DNA from 2 places in the Ideonella alba genome. Region 2 is predicted to be linked to the other one. Evidence: predicted binding sites of a transcription regulator. Region 2 holds the regulator's gene; the other holds the start of a gene.
What was found. The regulator HrcA, encoded in region 2, represses chaperone genes, less so after heat shock. The targets are predictions, from matches to a motif close to TTAGCACTCNNNNNNNNNGAGTGCTAA.
Positions count from the first base shown of each region.

Region 1: a site for HrcA is predicted at 3,350-3,376, ahead of groES (co-chaperone GroES). Genes of this name have one in related genera too.

Region 1 is NZ_JAGQDD010000015.1:59,514-66,886, forward strand. Features, by position in the region: gene KAK03_RS17655 (type II secretion system F family protein) at 1-724, shown strand, start outside; gene KAK03_RS17660 (prepilin peptidase) at 731-1,657, shown strand; gene coaE (dephospho-CoA kinase) at 1,657-2,280, shown strand; gene zapD (cell division protein ZapD) at 2,321-3,076, shown strand; gene KAK03_RS17675 (DNA gyrase inhibitor YacG) at 3,084-3,281, shown strand; gene groES (co-chaperone GroES) at 3,484-3,774, shown strand; gene groL (chaperonin GroEL) at 3,828-5,471, shown strand; gene KAK03_RS17690 (cytochrome P450) at 5,636-7,012, shown strand; gene KAK03_RS17695 (patatin-like phospholipase family protein) at 7,009-7,373, shown strand, end outside.
Region 2 is NZ_JAGQDD010000007.1:141,564-148,936, reverse strand. Features, by position in the region: gene recN (DNA repair protein RecN) at 1-1,021, opposite strand, end outside; gene KAK03_RS11850 (NAD kinase) at 1,043-1,918, opposite strand; gene hrcA (heat-inducible transcriptional repressor HrcA) at 1,991-3,022, shown strand; tRNA gene KAK03_RS11840 (tRNA-Ile) at 3,069-3,145, shown strand; gene KAK03_RS11835 (DUF6161 domain-containing protein) at 3,216-4,457, shown strand; gene KAK03_RS11830 (KilA-N domain-containing protein) at 4,818-5,681, shown strand; gene KAK03_RS11825 (hypothetical protein) at 5,951-7,373, opposite strand, start outside.

The DNA.
Region 1 (7,373 bases), on a different contig from region 2:
GAAGGTCAAGTCCGCGCTGATGTACCCGATCGCGGTGCTGGTGGTGGCCTTCATCGTGGTCACCATCATCATGATCTTCGTGATCCCGTCCTTCGAGTCGGTGTTCAAGTCCTTCGGGGCCGAATTGCCGGCGCCGACGATGCTGGTGATCGCGATGAGCAAGTTCTTCGTGAGCTACTGGTGGGTGATCTTCGGCGTGATCTTCGGTGGCGGCTACATGTTCTACCGCACCTGGAAGCGCTCCGAGAACCTGCAGTTCATCATGGACCGGCTGCTGCTGCGCCTGCCTGTCTTTGGCGAGCTGGTCCGCAAGTCGGTGCTGGCCCGCTGGACCCGCACGCTGGCCACGATGTTCGCCGCCGGCGTGCCGCTGGTGGAGGCGCTCGATTCGGTGGGCGGCACCGCCGGCAACATCATCTATGCACGCGCCACCGAGCAGATCCAGCGCGATGTGGCCGCCGGCTCGGGCCTGACCACCTCGATGTCCACCACCGGCGTGTTCCCGAGCCTGGTGCTGCAGATGGCTGCCATCGGCGAGGAATCCGGCTCGCTCGATGCCATGCTGTCCAAGGCCGCCGACTTCTATGAGGAAGAGGTCGACGAGATGGTCAAGGGCCTGTCCACGCTGCTCGAGCCGATCATCATCGTCTTCCTGGGCACGCTGATCGGCGGCATCGTCGTGGCGATGTACCTGCCGATCTTCAAGCTCGGCCAGGTGGTCTGATCACCGATGGGGTTCCCGGCCATTGACGCACTCTGGCTGTCGCCATGGGTGCTGGGTCTGCTCGGTCTGTGCATCGGCAGCTTCCTCAACGTCGTGATCCACCGCCTGCCGCGCATGATGGAGCGGCAGTGGTGGCACGACGGCGTCGCCCAGCTGGGTGATGCCGAGTCCTGGCAGCGCACGGCCGGCCAGGCCCTGCCCCCGGCCGCGGCGCCGCTGGCCACGCAGATGGCGCGCACGCTGGAGGCGCTGCCGCCCTACAGCCTGGCGCGCCCGGCCTCGGCCTGTCCGGCCTGCGGCCACCGCATCCGCTGGTACGAGAACCTGCCGCTGCTGTCCTGGCTGGCGCTGCGCGGCCGCTGCTCGGCCTGCGGCACCGGCATCCCGGTGCGCTACCCGTTGGTCGAGCTGCTGACCGCCGTGCTGTTCGCGCTGGCCGCCTGGCGCTTCGGACCGGTGCCGGTCAGCCTGGCCTGGTGCGCGGTGCTGGCCACGCTGGTGGCGCTGACCGCGATCGACCTGGACACCATGCTGCTGCCCGACAGCCTGACCCTGCCGCTGCTGTGGGCCGGCCTGCTGGCCGCACTGGCAGGCTGGACCCTGCCGCTGCCCACCGCGGTGGTGGGCGCGGTGGTGGGCTACCTGTCGCTGTGGTCGGTCTACTGGCTGTTCAAGCTGGTCACCGGCAAGGAAGGCATGGGGCATGGCGACTTCAAGCTGCTGGCCGCGCTGGGCGCCTGGCTGGGTTGGCAGGCCATCCTGCCGATCGTGCTGATGTCCTCGGTGATCGGCGCCACGGTGGGCATCGCGCTGAAGCTCAGCGGCCGGCTGGGCAGCGGCCGGCCGATGCCCTTCGGGCCCTTCCTGGCCGGCGGTGGCATCGCCATCATCCTGCTCGGCACGCAGCGCGTGCTCGGCTGGATCGGCCAGTGATGCACCGCGCCGGACCGACGCTCGGCCTGACCGGCGGCATCGGCAGCGGCAAGAGCACGGTGGCGCGCGCGCTGGCGGCGCACGGCGCCTGCATCGTCGACACCGACGCGATCGCGCGGGCCCTCACCGCTCCCGGCGGTGCCGCGCTGCCGGCGATCGCCCAGGCCTTCGGCGCGTCGGCCATCGGGGCCGACGGCGCGCTGGACCGCGCCTGGATGCGCGAGCGCGTGTTCGGCGATCCGGCCCAGCGCCAGCGCCTGGAAGCCATCCTGCACCCGATGATCGGCCAGCGCACCGGGGCCGAGGCGGCGGCAGCGGCGGCCGGCCAGCCGGTGGTCTTCGATGTCCCGCTGCTGACCGAGCGGGGGGCGCACTGGCGCCGCCAGGTCGACCGTGTGCTGGTGGTGGACTGCGACGAAGCCACCCAGGTGCAGCGGGTGCAGGCCCGCAACGGCTGGCCCGAGGCGCAGGTGTGCGCCGTCATCGCCCAGCAGGCGCGCCGCGAACAGCGCCGCGCGATCGCCGACGCGGTGATCGTCAACCAGGACCTGAGCCTGGAGGCGCTGCAGGCCGAGGTGGCCGCGCTGTGGCGGCTGTGGGCCTGGCCGGCAGCGCAGGTGTGAAACAATCCGGCGATTGCCTTGCCGCACCGGAACTGCCATCTTGGTCCTGTACGAATACCCGTTCAACGAAGGCATCCGCACCATGTTGCGGCTCGAACAGCTGTTCGGGCGGCTCGACGTGCTCGCCGCACGCACCGAGGCGATCGACCACCACTTCGCGCTGGCGACGATGTTCGAGATCATGGACGTCGCCGCGCGTGCCGACCTGAAATCCGACCTGCTCAAGGAACTTGAGCGCCACAAGGCGCAGTTCCAGAGCTACCGCGGCAACCCGCATGTCTCCGAAGCGGCGCTGGACGACGTGGTGGGCCGCATCGACCAGGCCTTCCAGGCGCTCAATGCGGTGGCCGGCAAGGCCGGCCAGGCCCTGTCGGGCAACGACTGGCTGACCAGCGTGCGCAGCCGCATCAGCATCCCCGGTGGCACCTGCAGCTTCGACCTGCCCGGCTACTACGCCTGGCAGCAGCACCCGGCCGCGCGCCGCCAGGCCGACCTGGGCCGCTGGCTGGACACCCTGCAACCCCTGGCCGATGCGCTGCGCCTGCTGCTGGGCCTGCTGCGTGACAGCGGCGTGCCGCACCGCGTGGCGGCCCAGGCCGGCCAGTACCAGCAGAGCCTGCCGCAGGGCCGCACCTACCAGTTGCTGCGCCTGCGCCTGGACACCGAGGTCGACGTCGTCCCCGAGATCACCGGCCACCGGCTGATGGTCTCGGTGCGCCTGATGCGCGCCGACGCCGACGGCCGGCTGCGCCCGCTGGCGCAGGACGTCGATTTCGACCTGGCGCTGTGCACCTGAGCCTGCGATGACCACGCCCGCCCCGCGGCCGATCGAGGTCGCCTGTCCCACTTGCGGCGAGACCACGCTCTACGCCGCCAGCAACCCCTTCCGCCCCTTCTGCAGCGCCCGCTGCCAGGGCCAGGACTTCGGCGCCTGGGCCAACGAGGCCTACCGCGTCGAGGCGCCGCCCACCACCGAAGACCAGGACGAGGCCGAGCGCTGAGTACCCGGCGCCGGCTCGGGGTCATCCCGACCCTCTTGAAAGCCCGGTCCCCCACCCTATAATGGCTGTTAGCACTCAGGCAAGCCGAGTGCTAGCACCGGCAGACAGGCCTCGCGCCTCGCCGGACCGCCTGAAGTGATTGAGTGCTCACTTTTAACGAGCACTCCAATTGTCCACATTGCCAACGCATTTAGGAGATGCAATGAAGCTTCGTCCGTTGCACGATCGCGTGATCGTCAAGCGCCTGGAGAACGAAACCAAGACCGCCTCGGGCATCGTCATCCCCGACAGCGCCGCCGAGAAGCCCGACCAGGGCGAGGTGCTGGCCGTCGGTATGGGCAAGCGCAACGACAAGGGTGATTTCGTCGCCCTGAACGTCAAGGTCGGTGACCGCGTGCTGTTCGGCAAGTACTCGGGCCAGACCGTCAAGGTCGATGGCGAAGAGCTGCTGGTCATGAAGGAAGACGACCTGTTCGCCGTGGTGGAAAAGTAATCCACCCGCCTGGTCATCCCCCCACAGAACACTGAATTTCCGGAGTTACACACATGGCTGCAAAAGACGTTGTCTTCGGCGCTGACGCCCGTCATCGCATGGTCGAGGGCGTGAACATCCTCGCCAACGCCGTCAAGGTCACGCTGGGCCCCAAGGGCCGCAACGTGGTGCTCGAGCGCTCGTTCGGCGCCCCCACCGTCACCAAGGACGGTGTCTCGGTCGCCAAGGAGATCGAGCTCAAGGACAAGCTCATGAACATGGGCGCCCAGATGGTCAAGGAAGTCGCTTCCAAGACCTCTGACAACGCGGGCGACGGCACCACCACCGCCACCGTGCTGGCCCAGGCCATCGTGCGCGAAGGCATGAAGTATGTGGCCGCCGGCATGAACCCGATGGATCTGAAGCGCGGCATCGACAAGGCGGTCACCGCCCTGGTCGCCGAGCTGAAGAAGGCCTCGAAGGCCACCACCACCTCGAAGGAAATCGCCCAGGTCGGCACGATCTCGGCGAACTCCGACGCTGACGTCGGCGGCATCATCGCCGAGGCGATGGACAAGGTCGGCAAGGAAGGCGTGATCACCGTCGAAGACGGCAAGTCGCTGAACAACGAGCTGGACGTCGTCGAAGGCATGCAGTTCGACCGCGGCTACCTGTCGCCCTACTTCATCAACAACCCCGAGAAGCAGGCCGCGATCCTCGAGAACCCGTTCGTGCTGCTGTACGACAAGAAGATCAGCAACATCCGTGACCTGCTGCCGACGCTGGAAGCCGTCGCCAAGGCCGGCCGTCCGCTGCTGATCATCGCTGAAGAAGTCGATGGCGAAGCGCTGGCCACCCTGGTGGTCAACACCATCCGCGGCATCCTGAAGGTCGTCGCCGTCAAGGCCCCGGGCTTCGGCGACCGCCGCAAGGCCATGCTGGAAGACATCGCCATCCTGACCGGCGGCAAGGTGATCGCCGAGGAAGTGGGCCTGTCGCTCGAGAAGGTGCAGCTGACCGACCTGGGTCAGGCCAAGCGCGTCGAAGTGGCCAAGGAAAACACCACCATCATCGACGGCGCCGGTGCCGCTGGCGACATCGAAGCCCGCGTCAAGCAGATCCGCATCCAGATCGAGGAAGCCACCTCCGACTACGACCGCGAGAAGCTGCAAGAGCGCGTGGCCAAGCTGGCCGGCGGTGTGGCCGTCATCAAGGTCGGTGCCGCCACCGAAGTCGAGATGAAGGAGAAGAAGGCCCGCGTGGAAGACGCGCTGCACGCCACCCGTGCCGCCGTCGAGGAAGGCATCGTCGCCGGTGGCGGCGTGGCCCTGCTGCGTGCCCGTCAGGCCGCTGGTGCGATCCACGGCGACAACGCCGACCAGGACGCCGGCATCAAGCTGGTCCTGAAGGCCATCGAAGCCCCGCTGCGCGAGATCGTCGCCAACGCCGGTGGCGAGCCGAGCGTGGTGGTCAATGCCGTGCTGGCCGGCACCGGCAACCATGGCTTCAATGCCGCCAACGACACCTACGGCGACATGATCGAGATGGGCATCCTGGACCCGACCAAGGTCACCCGCACCGCGCTGCAGAACGCCGCCTCGGTCGCCTCGCTGATGCTGACCACCGAGTGCATGGTCGCCGAAGCCCCGAAGGACGAGGCCCCGATGCCCGCCGGCGGTGGCATGGGCGGCATGGGCGGCATGGACATGGGCATGTAAGTCCCGGGCCATGCCCGCAGGCGGCTGGCCGCCTGCGTCGCATCCCCCACGGCGCACGAGCCTCACGGCCGTGCGCCGTTTTTCATGGGGCGGGCTGGCAGAATCGCGCACGCCCATGCGCCCGCCCGGTCGCCGGGCACCCGGCGCCGCCAGAAGTCCTCCCCGTGCCCCACCCCTGCCCCCACTACCCGGCCCCGGTGCGCCACCCCTGGACGCGCTGGTGGCGCTGGCTGACCCAGCGCAGCAACCTGCTGTCGCAGCTCACCGAGGGCTCCTACCGCATGCTGATGGGCCGCCGCCGCGTGGCCGGCCATGCCGTGCGCATCGTCAACGACCCCGCTGCGGTGCGCCAGGTGCTGGTCGACGAAGCACCCCACTACCCCAAGCACCGCTTCATGCACGACCTGCTGGAGCCGCTGCTGGGCGTCAGCATCTTCACCTCCAATGGCGAGACCTGGGCGCGCCAGCGCCGCCTGCTGGAGCCGGCCTTCGAGCGCACCCGCATGACGCACGCGTTTGCGCCGATGACGGCCGCCGTTCAGGCGCTGGTGGAGCGCCTGGCGCCGCTGGCCGACGGCCGCCCGCTGAACATCGAACACGAGACCACCCACGTCACCGCCGACGTGATCCTGCGCACCATCCTCAGCCTGCCGCTGGAGCGTGGTGACTCGCAGGCCATCTTCGAGGCCTTCGCGCACTACCAGCGCGAGGCGCCTGATGCCACCATGCCGCGCTACCGCCGCGCCTGGTGGCCGCGCCGCGGTTCGGCCACGCGCGCGCAGCAGGCGGGCCAGGACATCCGCGCGCTGCTGCGCCGGCACATCGCGCCACGCCATGCCGCCTTCCACGCCGGACAGGCCGGTGCACCGCAGGACATCCTGGGCGCGCTGCTGGAAGCGCGCGACGCCGAGACCGGCGCCGCGATGGGCGTGGAGGAATTGGTCAACGAGATCGCCGTGCTCTTCCTGGCCGGCCATGAGACCTCGGCCAGCGCACTGGCCTGGGCGCTGTACCTGCTGACGCTGGATCTGGACGTGCAGCAGCGCGCGGTGGACGAGATCCAGCGCGTCATCGGCGACGGCCCCCCCCGGCTGGAGCAGCTGCGCGAGCTGGACCTGCTGCGCCGCATCTTCCGCGAGACGATGCGCCTGTACCCGCCGCTGGGTTTCCTGGTGCGCGAGGCCGCCGCCCCGGGCTGCCTGCGCGACGTGCCCACCGAGCCGGGCGAGACCGTGATCGTCTCGCCCTGGCTGATCCACCGCCACCAGCGCTTCTGGGAGCGCCCCGACGAGTTCGACCCCGACCGCTTCCTGGAACCCGCCGGTCGCCAGGCCATGGCCCAGGCCTACCTGCCCTTCAGCATGGGACCGCGGGTCTGCGTCGGCGCCAACTTCGCGATGCAGGAGGCGGTGCTGGTGCTGGCCCTGGTGCTGCGCGCCTACCGCGTGCTGCCGGCCGACAAGCCGCCGCCGGAGCCGATCGCGCGGCTGAGCCTGCGCTCGCAGCACGGCGTATGGGTGCGCCTGGAGCGCCGGACGTGAGGGCCCTGCTGGGCGCCTGCCTGCTCGCCCTGGCCCTGGCACCGCGCCCCGCCGCGGCCGAGGAGCCGCCCGCCAGCAGCGCCACGGCGCGACCGCGGCTGGGCCTGGTGCTGTCCGGCGGTGGCGCACGCGGCCTGACCCATGTCGGTGTGCTGAAGGTGCTGGAGCAGGAGCGGATTCCCGTGGACCTGGTCGCCGGCACCTCGATGGGCGCGATCATCGGTGGCCTGTATGCCAGCGGCATGAGTGCCGCGGCGCTGGAGGCCGACCTGCTGCAGGTCGACTGGAACAAGCTCTTCGCCACCCGCGTCAGCCGGCAGATGCTGTCGCAGCGGCGCAAGGAAGAGGACTTCGAGATCCC
Region 2 (7,373 bases):
GCAGGCCGTCCAGGTCGGCGGCCTCGTCCAGCGTGCGCAGCGCGGCCTGCCACTCGGCCAGCAGCGCCGGCAGTTCCTCGGGCGGACGGCGGTAGCGGCGCGCCAGGCTCATCCAGGCCGAGAGGCGGGCGTCCAGTTCACCCAGGCGGGCCGGGTCGAGTTCGGCGCGCGACAGGTAGGCGCGCAGCGTGTGCGCGGCGTCGTCGATCTGCGCCTGCGCGTCGCGCAGCGCGGCCAGCGCGGGCGCCAGCCGGGCGTCGAACTCGGCCACGTCGTCCAGCGCGTCGAGGGCGCGGGCGGTCAGGTGGCTGGCGCTGGCCTCGTCGTCGTCCAGGTGGGCGGCGGCGCGGCCCACCGCGTCGATCAGCGCCTGGCCGTGGGCCAGCCGCTGGTGTTCGGCGTTCAGCTCGGGCCATTCGTCGGCGCCGGGGGCCAGGCGCTCCAACTCGCCGATCTGCCACTGCAGGCGCTCGCGCTCGCTGGCCAGCTCGTTCTGGCGGGTGCGGGCTTCGGCCAGCGCCTGCGCGGCGGCGCGCCAGTGGCTGAAGGCCTGGGTCATGGCGCGGGTGTCTACGCCGGCCTGCTCGTCCAGCAGCGCGCGCACCGCGGCCGGCCGGGTCAGGCCCTGCCAGGCATGCTGGCCGTGGATGTCCACCAGGTGGTCGGCCGCCTCGCGCAATTGGGCCACGGTGGCCGGGCTGCCGTTGATGAAGGCGCGGCTCTTGCCCTGGGCATCGACGATGCGGCGCAGCAGCAGTTCGTCGCCGCCTTCGAAGCCGGCCTCGTCCAGCCAACCGGCCAGCGACGCCGGGCTGTCAAAGGTGGCGGTGATCTCGGCGCGGGCGGCGCCTTCACGCACCACCAGCGCCTCGGCGCGCGCGCCCAGCGCCAGCTGCAGCGCGTCCACCAAGATGGACTTGCCGGCACCGGTCTCGCCGGTGAGCACACCAAAGCCCGCGCCGAAATCCAGGTCCAGCGCGTCGACGATGACGAAGTCCTTGAGTGTCAGATGCTTGAGCATGTGGCCCTCTGGGATTGGTGGCTAGACCACCCCCTCGTACCAGCGCAGCTTGCGGCGCAGCGTGGCGTAATAGCTCCAGCCGCGCGGATGCAGAAAGCGCACCGACTGCGCCGAGCGCCGCACCCGCACCTGGTCGCCGTGCAGCAGGCTGGCCAGGCGCTGGGTGTCAAAGCTGGCGCTGGTGTCGCGGCCGTTGACGATGGTGATTTCCACCTCCTGCGAATCGGGCAGCACGATGGGCCGGTTCGACAGCGTGTGCGAGGCAATCGGCACCAGCACCCAGCCGCCAATCGCCGGGTGGATGATCGGCCCGCCGGCCGACAGCGCATAGGCGGTGGAGCCGGTGGGCGAGGCCAGGATCAGGCCATCGGCGCGCATGTTGGCGACAAATTCGCCGCCAATGTCCACCCGCAGCTCCACCATGCTGGCAAAGGCGCCGCGGCCCACCACCACGTCGTTCAGCGCCAGGCCCTGGAAGATCTGCTCGTCGTCGCGCCAGATGCCGCCTTCGATCATCGAGCGGCGCTCTTCCTCGTAGTCGCCTTCCACGATGGGGCCCAGGGCATCTTCCCAGTCGGTGGCGCGCACGTCGGTGATGAAGCCCAGCCGGCCCTGGTTGATGCCCACCAGCGGCAGGTTGTAGGCCGCCAGCTCGCGGGCAATGCCCAGCATCGTGCCGTCGCCGCCCACCACCACCGCCAGGTCACAGGCGGCGCCGATCTGCTCGGGCGTGAGCGCGCCGTAGTCGTTCCAGCTGGTGTTGAAGGCGGTATCGCGGTCGACCGACACTTCCAGCCCGCGGCGCGACAGGAATTCGGCGATGCGTTCCAGCATCGGCCGGATGCCCTGGGCCTGGTACTTGCCGATCAGCGCGGCATGGCGGAAACGCACGGTCATGGTGTGGGGAATTACACCACAGGGCCCTTGGCGCAACGGGGCCCCGGTGCCCATGTCCGTACAATGAAAAGCATGCTCGACGAGCGCGCCCGTTCCCTGCTGAAAACCCTGGTCGAACGCTACATTGCCGACGGCCAGCCGGTGGGCTCGCGCACGCTGTCCAAGGCCTCGGGGCTGGAGCTGTCGCCGGCCACCATCCGCAACGTGATGGCCGACCTGGAGGACATGGGCCTGATCGTCAGCCCCCACACCTCCGCCGGCCGCGTGCCCACCGCCCGCGGCTACCGGCTGTTCGTCGACACCATGCTGACGGTCCAGCCGCTGCAACTGGACCAGGCCTCCCCCGACATGGCCGCCGCGCGCGACCAGCTGCACCCCGACCAGCCCCAGCGCGTGATCGCCCAGGCGGCGCACCTGCTGTCCAGCCTGTCCAGCTTCGTGGGCGTGGTGACCGCGCCCAAGAAGAGCAGCGTCTTCCACCACATCGAGTTCCTGCGCCTGGGCGAGCGGCGCGTGCTGGTCATCATGGTGGCGCCCGATGGCGACGTGCAGAACCGCGTCATCTTCACCGCCCACGACCACACGCAAAGCGAATTGGTCGAGGCCACCAACTACCTGAACGCCCACTACGCCGGTCTGGCGATCGACGAAGTGCGCGCCCGCCTGAAGAGCGAGATCGACCAACTGCGCGGCGAGATCGCCACGCTGATGCAGGCCGCGGTGCAGGCCGGCACCGACGCCATCGCCGAGACCCAGGAGCAGGTGGTGGTCAGCGGCGAGCGCAACCTGCTGGGCGTGCAGGACTTCGGCAACGACATGGGCAGCTTGCGCAAGATGTTCGACCTGTTCGAGCAGAAGACCCAGCTGATGCGACTGCTCGACACCTCCAGCCGCGCCGAGGGCGTGCGCATCTTCATCGGCGGCGAAAGCCGCATCGTCCCCTTCGAGGAACTCTCGGTCGTCTCGGCCCCCTACGAGGTGGACGGCCGCATCGTCGGCACCCTGGGCGTCATCGGCCCCACCCGCATGGCCTACGACCGCATGATCCAGATCGTGGACATCACGTCCAAGCTGGTCAGCAACGCCTTGTCGGCGCCGCGTTGAGCGGTGTCGGAAGCAGCCCGTTCCCCTGCCTACAATCGCCCCCTTCGGGCCGCTAGCTCAGTCGGTTAGAGCAGAGGACTCATAATCCTTTGGTCCGGGGTTCGAGCCCCCGGCGGCCTACCACCCCCATCGGCGCGGGATGCGACGAGATTAGGGTGGGCATTTTGACGGTGTGAGAGCAAGGGGAGATCCGATGAGCGCGCAGACCTCAGGAGTGGAGCCGCGTCCCGAACCGCTGTTCGTATTGGACCTCAAGGAAAACGGTGGGCTCTTTGCGCCGTCGAGCCTAGAGGAGATACATAACTGGATCAACCAAGAGATCAACTTTTGGTCCTGGGTCGTAGGTACCCAGGTAGGCGGCAACCATGACCAGGGGTTGAGGCAGGCGCTCAGTCAACTGGACTTGGCCAGGTCAGCGGCCGGACAAGCCTCTCAGTTTAGGGAATTAGACCCCAATCACTATCGGCACGAGGTGGCGCAGTCCTCTGAGCGCTTGAGGGCTGCCTTCTTTCAGTGCCAGTTGCCTCACAGTACGACACCGACCGCCAAACGCATAGAGCTGTATAGGCAAGCAGCTGGTGATCACGCCGCAAGCTTCTTTGCGGCTGTGTTCGTGCCGCCACCGAATGGGCACCACTTTCAACCGCAGTTGCTGATGGCGTGGCGCGGCATGGTGGAGGGCGTGATCGAGCGCTGGGGTTTGCTTGATAGCTCCCCAGAAGCCAGACGGGCTTCCTCTGAGGAGGTGTTCGAAGAATTGCGTGTTCGTGCTCAGGGCATGCTCGACGAGAAGACCCTTGCCTATGACAAGTTGCACCGCGAGTACAGTGAACTAGCCGCGAGCATCGAAGCCGCGGACCGGCAGCAGAAGGCTGGGTACGACGACGCGCAGACAGAGCGCCAGAGCGATTTCGAGGCACAGCTGGCTGCTCACAAGAAAGAAATGGAGAGCCTGCGGCGGACCTTTCGCGAGGACCTCTCGATGAAGGCTCCTGTGACCTATTGGGAGGCGAAGCGCAGTCAGCACGTGTTCTTCGGTTGGATCACCGGGTTTGTGTCCTTTACTGGACTCGTGGCTGCGGCCATAGGAATGGCATGGCTGGTCCACGACACGCTGCGATCAACAGTCCCGAACGGAGCGCCCGAAACTTGGCGCGTCGGCATGGTCTTGATCATTGGCCTCTTCACCATCTGGGCATTGCGGCTATTTGTGCGCATGTTCCTGAGTCACCTGCACCTGGCGACGGATGCGGCCGAGCGGGTCGTGATGACCCAAACCTACTTGTCGCTTCTGGAAGGTGACCGCTTGGACAGCGGCGAGGATAGGAAACTTATTCTGCAGGCATTATTCCGCCCGACTTCCGACGGCATCGTCAAGGACGAAGGTATTCCGCCGTCTGCCCTGGAGTTCCTCAGCCGGCAGCCAAAGCCCTGACGTACAGACCGCTGCCGGCTTTGGATGTTTGGAGAAAGCGGCCCTCATCCTGTTGACGCTGGGAGGCTCGGTCGGGCTCGCTGGTGTCTGAGGCCGCCGCGCCGGCATTGCTTGTGAGCCCGTCACCCATGCACGCCTCGCGCCGTCTCCTTGACTCTTCGTGGTCGAGAGAGTGCGGCAGGCCCCGCCTTGGGCGCGACTGGAGCGGCGCTTGACTGAACTGACGCGGGCCTGACTAGAGCTGTTCATCCATCCAGTTTATAGGTATAATTACTTATCTAGTGGGGCTCACGAACAGCCCGCAAGCGCGCTCCGGACCTCTTTCGGCACCGACGCTCCTCTCGTTCGGTCATCCGCGGAATGGCGGCCAAGATGAAGCCTAACCGCGAAACACCCTGGAGCTTTAGTGTGGCGCTGTCGTCCAACCACCAATACAGCCTGGAACTGATCGCGCATCAGGTTGCCAGTTCCTTCGTGCATCAAAGAGCCAGCGATGGCTATGTGAATGCCACAGATCTGTGCTCAGCCGCAAAGAAGCGCTGGCACCAGTACGTAGGCCAAGAGGCCACAGGCAACTTTCTTCGCGCCCTGGCTAAGAAGCAAGGCGTGGCGGTCGAAGACCTCGCGCAGGCTGACCTAACGCCCGGGAGGCCCGAGAGTGTCTGGGTCCATCCAAAGGTCGCGATCCACCTGGCTCAATGGCTGTCCGCGGACTTTGCGGTTCTTGTCTCTGAGTGGGTCTATGACTGGCTCAGCGGGTCAAGAGGTCGAGGTGCGGAGCTGCCGTACCACATCAAACGCCACATGGCGAATGCTGCCAAGATTCCGCATACTCACTTCTCGATTCTTCAGGAGATGACCAACTACCTTATTGCTCCGATGGAGCTAAGCGGGTATACGCTACCGGAGCGGCTGGTGCCTGACATCAGCCAAGGCCGAATGTTCTGCAAGTGGGCACGGGAGCAGCTTGGGCTGGACACGGACTCGCTCCCAACATATGAGCATCAGTATCCTGACGGGCGGCGCGTACCTGCGAAACTCTACCCTGTAGAGCACCTAGGCGCTTTTCGGGCATTTATAAGTAATGTTTGGATGCCCACCCGCGCTGAAGACTACTTCAGGCAGCGTGACCCGGCGGCGCTGATCGCGCTCGACAAAATTCTGAAGATCGCCTTTCAAACTACAGGAGGGAAGGCGGCCAGCACTGCTATGCTGAATAAATAGGTCGATACTTCCAGCGATGGTCTACCCACCCCTCAGTCGGACCTTGCATATATTCAAGAGCTGAGATTTTATCGTCCGTAACGCAGCGGATCCGGGCCTCTGAGTGATAAGTGATTCAAAGAGGCGCCTGCGGTTTGTAAGCCGCATCAGTGCAATCAGGATGTCTCCATTTGTTGATCGTCCAATGTATTGAGGAACCTGCGATTTGACGGACTGTAGAATCTGCGCTCGGGTTACTCTGCTCAAGGCGGACTTTCAGGTCAATATTTTTAATCGGACCTCATCAGGAAGCCATGAGCATAGACATCGGGGCGGATCTTTTCGCCGAGCGAATCGTGTGCCTTTTCGAAGGCGTCGAAGCTAATTGGAGCGTAGTCGCCTGAGGCGTTCCGAATCTTTAGCACGTTTCGCACCTGATACCACCCAACATCCGGGCGCTCAAGGTGCCACTCTGCGCGGACTGTGTGGGGGTCAATGTGCTCGAAATACGCACTCCAGAGCTTTCGTCCTTCCTCAAGCAACGACTGCGCTGCTGGCGACAACGCCTTTGTCGCGAGGTGTTGTGACATGAAGTCGCTCTCGAAGCGTTCCGAAGCACCAACTTGGTCTTCTGTGTACGGAACGAAGTGATTCACTAGATTCCAGCTTCGGCCGTTCCACTGCAACCCGTTTGCGCTCGCGCTGTAATTGCGAATGTCAAATAGTGCCCAGACCAAGCAATCGTCGATGAACTCCTGAGGCAGCGGGCCAAGCGGCGCCAAGAATTGATCTCGATCGTGCACCCAGCGCTTAGGCATGACGCGACGTACTGCGAAGACGACCCCCGCCTGATCGATGTTCTGCCGCGTAACGTACAGGCCTCCGGCGCTGCAGTATGGAGAAGACAGGAAAGCCGTTGAATCTGGAGCGTTCTGGAGGTCCGAGCCCTTGCAAATCATGCCGCCTATGGCGTCGTCCGCCCATTTCTTGCCCCGCACGTCCTTAGTGCCCTTAGCGGGCCAGAACGCATGGCCAAGCGGCAGCGCGTCCTCGTCGTTAGGTGATACCCGTTTAATCCACTCACCTAGCAGGCGGGAGGACGGCAGGGCGTAAAAGGTCTTGGTCCCTATCGGCCTAGCGTTTTTGTCGATGACATCCGTCGCGATCTCCACGAACCTTGGCACGGGCTTGATTTGAGGCTCAAGCTTCCACAGCAGAAATCCTATTGGAAAGTTGCCTGCCAAGCCTTCGAACGCCTTGCTGTGCACGACAAAGCCACCCAGGTATTTGCCGTTCCAGCGCTCGCGGAACGGGGCGAAGTTAGGAGCGTTGATGTGCTTCATCTTGCTGAAACAGGCTACGGTTGCGTTCGGCATTTCGCGCGCGATGCGTACCAAGAACTGGATATACAACTCACGTGCTGCGTAGCCATAGCCCGCCATTGATTTGCCCATCATCGTACTGGCGACCTCTTTTTTGGAGTCTCCCCCACCATCGCCCATCGTGTTGTCCGCGTTCGTGGACTCGGCATAAGGCGGGTTGATGAGGGCCAGAATCTTCTTGCCGTCAGCAATGGCTTGGCGAAGCGCGTGCGGAACCTTATTGGTTAACGTGTAATCAATCGACCCGTCCTCCGCAAGGTCGTCGTTGAGATAGTCGTACTGAAAACGTACCGCTGCCGCGCAGGTCTTCGTGGTCTGCATCATGCGTAGG